DNA from 2 places in the Streptomyces sp. NPDC029466 genome. Region 2 is predicted to be linked to the other one. Evidence: riboswitches for the same ligand, from Rfam matches in the RefSeq annotation. Region 2 holds a riboswitch; the other holds the start of a gene.
What was found. A riboswitch is a leader RNA that binds a small molecule or an ion and turns the genes downstream of it on or off. The one in region 2 is predicted to bind cyclic di-AMP.

Region 1: linked by a shared signal. The riboswitch ahead of ACZ4XD_RS06485 (M23 family metallopeptidase) and the one ahead of ACZ4XD_RS11280 (M23 family metallopeptidase) in region 2 are both predicted to bind cyclic di-AMP.

What each region holds. Positions count from the first base shown of each region.
Region 1 is NZ_JBVHZH010000004.1:269,832-273,032, forward strand. It holds gene ACZ4XD_RS06480 (DUF2332 domain-containing protein) at 114-1,232, opposite strand; cyclic di-AMP (ydaO/yuaA leader) riboswitch at 1,516-1,670, shown strand; gene ACZ4XD_RS06485 (M23 family metallopeptidase) at 1,682-2,791, shown strand; gene ACZ4XD_RS06490 (aldo/keto reductase) at 2,907-3,201, shown strand, end outside.
Region 2 is NZ_JBVHZH010000010.1:116,868-120,068, forward strand. It holds gene ACZ4XD_RS11275 (M16 family metallopeptidase) at 1-903, shown strand, start outside; cyclic di-AMP (ydaO/yuaA leader) riboswitch at 1,115-1,270, shown strand; gene ACZ4XD_RS11280 (M23 family metallopeptidase) at 1,283-2,083, shown strand; gene ACZ4XD_RS11285 (GntR family transcriptional regulator) at 2,346-3,035, shown strand.

The DNA of each region.
Region 1 (3,201 bases), on a different contig from region 2:
TGGGCGCGGGCTCATGGGGGCCCGCGTATGACGGGACCCGCGTATGGGGGACGGGCGGGCGTACGGCGGGCTGTGCGGGAGCCGGGCCGCACATCTCTCCCCCCGGGCCCCGCTCAGCGCCCCGTCGCGCCGCTCGCGCCGGAGAGGCTGTGCAGGCTCTGGCCGTGCGGGCCGGTGAGCGCGACCGGGCGGCCGTCGAGCGCGAGGGTCAGGTGCAGGGCGTCGTCCGGGCGGGGTGAGTGGGGTGCGGAGTCGGTGATCCACGGCAGCACGGAGTGGTGCTCGTTGGAGATCCAGTGGCCGCCGCCGGGCCGCCCGGCGAGCAGCGACCGTACGAGACGGACGAACTCCTCGCGGCGGGCGGGCGGGAGATAGGGCAGCACGGCGCTGTGGAAGATGACCAGCGTCGCCTCGGGCGGTGCCTCGGCGGCGAGCGCGGGCAGCTCGTCGAGCAGGTCGCCGCGCACCATCCGCGGCCGCGGCGCCGGCCGCACCGCGTCGACGGCCGCGGACAGCCGTGCCGCACGCTCCCCGTCACCCGGCCATACGAGCGCCTGGAGCCAGCGCAGATCGTCCGGTTCGTCGACCGGGTCGAGCGGGTCGAGGTCGATGCCGGCCCGCCAGACGATCCGCGGCAGCCGTTCGGGCAGCTCGTCGGCCGCCCCTCCCGTACGGCAGGTGAACACCAGCGGGCTCTCCGGCGCCCCCAGCTCGGCCCGGCGGCGCGGCCCGTCCCCGCCTGCGGCCTCGTACCGGTAGCGATAGCGGTCGGGGTGCAGACACAGCCCCGCGGACGTGCCGGCCTCCAGCAGCGCCAGCGGCTGCGGCAGACGGGCGAGCAGCGGCAGCAGGGTGGCGCAGCGGGCCGGTTCGTTGGTCTGGGTGGCGCGCTGCATGATCACCGCGCGCACCTCGTCCCAGTGCCGGATCGTCCACTCGCGCCAGCGCCCGTACGCGGCCGCACCGCGCGGGCCCATGTCGGCGTGCGGGCCGTCGAGATAGCGGACGGCGGCGAGCAGGAGGTTCGGCTGCTGTTTGTTGCCGGCGGGCAGCGAGCCGGACAGCAGATCGCAGAACTCCGGGTCCTGGCTGATCCGCGCGCTCAGCTCCTCGTGCGCGTCCGACCGGCCGCGCGCCTCCCGCCAGGAGAACTCCCGGTACCGCTCCGCCACTCCCCACGCGATACCGGCAGCCCGTCCGGCGTTCCCGGTGTTCCCGACGTTGACGACCATGATCCGACGTTACTGCTCTCACCCTCCGTAGCTGAGGGGCACCCCTGCGCATAACGACTGGCACACAATCCACCCGAGATCGTTTAGGGATGGCGGGCAACTCGCCCGGATTGCTGCCCTGCTGGCCGAAAAGGCCGCGCGGCAGCTTGTGCGGAGCGCATACGGATTCGTGGGAACGCTTGGAATTCGGTCGCCGTCTCTATTACTGTCCGATAACGCAGCGCGGTCGTCCCAGCCGTCGCCCGAGGCGGCACCGCGCGCCGACGCCGAATCCCGCACGCGCTTTTCACGCACCCCCAAGCACTTCGAACTGCACCAAGGGAACCGGGGAACCACTTCCTTGGGGTGAATCGGACGCCCTCCGCCAGCGGGCGTCCGTAGGAGACCTTCCTGCTCCGAACCCGTCAGCTAACCCGGTAGGCGAGAAGGAAGGAAAGGAGTGCGCCCCCGTGGCGTCCAACAGGCCTACCCCCGAGCACCCGACCGCCTACGAGCTCGATGACCGAGGTGCCTTCGCCGGCCCCGGTGTCGATGGCGGCGACGGACCGTGGGAGGAATGGAATCCCACCGAGGAATCCACCCGTTCCGTGCGAGGCAAGCACCGCGTCGCCAAGCAGCGCGGCGGCGGATTCGCCCGCAGCGGCACCGTCCTGGGTGTCGGAGTCATCGCGGCGGTCGGCGCGGGCGGAATGGCCTCGGCCGAGGACCGTCCGCCGGTGCCGATCTCGATGCCCGACATCGGCGGCATGGCCGACGACCTCTCCGAGAAGCTGCCGGACGCCAAGGAGCTGCCCGGCATCGGCGACCTGATATCCGACGAGGACTCCGCGGCCACCGACGCCGCCTCGGCCCCCGCCGACGGCGCGGCCGCTGTCGCTTCCACGGGGACGGGCGCGGACACCGGTAACGCCGCGGGCGCCGGTGAGGCGCTGCGCAGCCGCATCCTCCAGCAGGCCGACGCGCAGCAGGGCAGCGCCGAGCAGGAGGCCCGCGAAGCCGCCGAAAAGGCCGCTGTCCAGCAGGCCGCGACGGAAGCCGCCGCCCACCAGAAGTCGGCCGAAAAGGCCGCAGCAGCCAAGAAGGCGGCCGAGATGGAGGCCAAGCGCGAGGCGGAGGAAGCGGCCCGACGAAAGGCGGAGGCCGAGCGCCTCGCCGAACTGGCGAAGAGCTTCATCGCCCCCGTGTCCTCCTACACGCTCACCGCCAGCTTCGGCCAGGCCGGTGACCGCTGGGCCGCCGACCACACCGGACAGGACTTCGCCGCGCCGACCGGTACCCCCGTCAAGGCGGTGCACTCCGGCACCATCACCCAGGCCGGCTGGGCCGGCTCGTACGGCTACCGCATCGTCCTCACCCTCGACGACGGCACCGAACTCTGGTTCTGCCACCTGTCCTCGATGGTGAAGACCTCCGGCAAGGTCAACACCGGCGACGTCATCGGCCGCGTCGGCGCCACCGGCAACGTCACCGGCCCCCACCTCCACCTGGAGGTACGTCCCGACGCCGGCGACCCGATCGACCCGATGCCGTGGCTGCGTGAGCATGGGCTCAGTGTGTGACGTAGGGCATCGAAGCCTGAACCGCCCCCTCAACCCGTAAGGTTTTCAGGGGAGTTGTCGGCCGCGGGGGGATGAGGAAGGAATAACTCCTCTTCCCCCCGCGCTGCACCAATGTATGACCGCGACACACAGCACCCCAGGCGCCCGCAGCACCCGCAAGCCCCTCGGCTCGCTCTCCGTCTCCCCGCTGTCCCTCGGGGGCAATGTCTTCGGCTGGACTGCCGACGAAGCCACCTCCTTCGCCGTGCTCGACGCGTATGTGGCGGGCGGCGGCAACTTCATCGACACCGCCGACGCCTACTCGTACTGGGTCCCCGGCAACGAGGGCGGCGAATCCGAGACCGTCCTCGGCAACTGGCTGGCCTCCCGCGGCAACCGCTCCGAGGTCGTCATCGCCACCAAGGTCGGCG
Region 2 (3,201 bases):
TCCAAGGAGCTGTTCCCGGCCACCGCCCGCATGTCGCGGCCCCGGCAGGGCACCGAGGAGACCGTCGCGCGGATCGACGCCGCGGCCGTCCGTGCCTTCTACGACGCCCATGTACGGCCCGCCACGGCCACCGCCGTAGTGGTCGGTGACCTCACCGGCGTCGACCTCGACGCGGCGCTCGCCGGCACTCTCGGCGCCTGGACCGGCTCCACGGCCGAGCCGCTGACGGCCGCGCCGATCATCGCCGACGACACCGGCCGGGTGGTGATCGTGGACCGCCCCGGGGCCGTCCAGACGCAGCTGCTCATCGGCCGTATCGGTGCCGACCGGCACGACCGGGTGTGGCCCGCGCAGGTCCTCGGCACGTACTGCCTGGGCGGCACCCTCACCTCCCGTCTGGACCGCGTGCTGCGGGAGGAGAAGGGCTACACCTACGGGGTGCGGGCCTTCGGCCAGGTCCTGCGCTCCACCGCCCCCAGCTCCCCGGAGGGCTCCACGGGCGCCGCGCTGCTCGCCATCAGCGGCTCGGTGGACACCGGCTCCACCGGCCCGGCGCTCGAGGACCTGTGGAAGGTGCTGCGCACCCTCGCGGCAGAGGGGCTGACGGACGAGGAGCGGGATGTCGCCGTGCAGAACCTCGTCGGGGTCGCGCCGCTGAAGTACGAGACCGCGGCGGCCGTCGCGGGCACCCTCGCCGACCAGGTGGAGCAGCAGCTGCCGGACGACTTCCAGGCGCAGCTGTACGCCCGCCTCGCGGAGACCGGCACGGTCGAGGCGACCGCGGCGGCGGTCAACGCCTTCCCCGTGGACCGGCTGGTGACGGTCCTGGTGGGCGATGCGGCACAGATCGCCGAACCGGTCAAGGCGCTGGGCATCGGAGAGGTGACCGTCGTCAGCGGCTAGTCCCGCCGGTGTGACGGAAGGTCATATATCGACATGCGGCTCCCGTGGCACTTATCGGCCACGGGAGCCGCCGTATGTCCGGTTTATCGCGGCTGGTGCCCCGGTTCTTGTGGCATCCCGCACAAAAAAGCTGATCTGTTTGCCGATTGAAAGTTGCCCCGTTTAGCGTCAGTCCGGCTGTTCGTCACAAGTCCGCCACAACAGTGGCACCGGGCAGCCATCGCCGAGTCCCCGTACGGCGCGAGCCAGGGGAGCCGGGGACCCACATGTCCCTTGGGGTGAATCGGGCTCCTCTCCGAGGAGTCCGTAGGAGACCTTCCTGCTCCGAACCCGTCAGCTAACCCGGTAGGCGAGAAGGAGGGAAAGGACAAGCCAGCACATGGCGTTCATCCGTGCCACCGGGAAGCACCGTCGCACGAGCCGTCCCGTCAAGACGGGCCGCAACATCGCCGGCATAGCCACCCTCGCGGCCGGTGGTGTGGTCGCTTCCGTGGCCTCGCCGGCGCTGGCCGCGACGGACGAGGCACGCCCGCACGACACCGGACTCCAGCAGGCCGTCGTGCTGGGGGACGAGCTCGCCAGCCGGGTCGAGGCCCAGGCCGACGCGCAGCAGGCCGACGCGGAGATCGCCGCGGCGAGGGCGAAGGCCGAGGCCGTCGCCAAGAAGCAGGCCGACGAGGCCAAGCGGCGTGCCGAGGCGGCGAAGAAGAAAGCCAAGGCCGCCCACGAGGCCAAGGTGCGCGCCGCCCGTGACGCGGAGCGCAAGCGCCTCAACGCCTTTGTCGCCCCGATTTCCGACTCCTACGTCTCCACCTCCTACAAGGCCTCCAGTGGCCTGTGGTCCTCCGGCAGCCACACCGGCATCGACTTCCACGCCGCCTCCGGCACCAGCGTCCACGCGGTCGGCTCGGGCACCGTCGTCGAGGCCGGCTGGGGCGGCTCGTACGGCAACAACATCGTGATCAAGATGAACGACGGCACGTACACCCAGTACGGCCACCTGTCGTCGCTCGGAGTCTCGGTCGGCCAGCAGGTCACCCCGGGCCAGCAGATCGGCCTCTCCGGCGCCACCGGCAACGTCACCGGCCCGCACCTGCACTTCGAGGCCCGCACCGGCGCCGACTACGGCTCGGACATCGACCCGGTCGCCTACCTGCGCGGGCACGGCGTCAACGTCTGATCCCGCGCCGCGTCGGTGCCGCGCCCCTACTGGCCCGGCGCCACACGCCGAGCGTCCTTCGGAGCCCCGGTCCCCCGGCCGGGGCTTCGGCGTATCCGGGGTGCGGTGCGCGCGCACGAGTTGCGCTGATGGCCGCGACTTCCGGCCAAAAATTATCCATGAATAACCGGACGCCGTCGGAAAAGCCGTGCCAGTCGAATAGAGTCACGGAAAAGCCGCCGACCGGCGGCGTTTCCAGGGGATTACGGCGGAGGCACGGAAGATGCGAGGCCATATTTCCGCGCATGCGGTGTGCACGGCGATTCGCGACGACATTGTCTCCGGTGCGCTGGCGCCGGGGAGCCGGCTGATCGAGGAGATCCTGGCGGCCCGTTACGGCGTCTCCAGAGTGCCGGTGCGCGAAGCGCTGCGCACCCTTCAGTCCGAGGGCTTCGTCACCACCCGCCACCACGCGGGTGCCTGCGTCGCCGAACCCACCGAGCAGGAAGCCGCCGACCTCCTGGACATCCGGGCCCTGTTGGAGCCGCTGGGCGCCGCCCGCGCGGCCGCCCGCCGCAGCCCGGCCCACCTCAAGGTGCTCCGCGGCCTGGTACGCCTCGGCCGCGAGCGAGCCCGTCACGGCAACCTGGCGGATCTGCGCCAACTGGACGGCTGGTTCCACGAAACGCTCGCCCAGGCGGTCGGCAGCCCCAGCCTGACGGCGCTGCTGACCCAGCTGCGGCGCAAGATCGAGTGGATGTACACGGTGGAACTGCCGTCCCGGGTAAGCGAGTCCTGGGACGAACACGGCGCGGTGCTGGACGCGGTGGCCCGGGGGGACGCGGAACGGGCGCGCGCCCTGATGGCGGCTCATGTCGAGCGCTCGCTCCCCGTCTACCGGCTGCGTCGTCCCGCCGCCCCCGAGGTGAGGGATCCGAAACGACCCGTCAACACGGCACGCGTCCGCCCTTAACAATCGCCCCGTATACAAAGAGGCGCGAATTCGGCAGCCGTGGCGCGCGGCGGTGCGTTATTCGATCCGGGCCTGCAATTGCCATGCCGCGATCCTGCATTTGGTATGCCGATTTTTTATCGGCGCCGCGTGCGCTTAATGGTGTGCGCTTTTTCGGGTGGCTCCC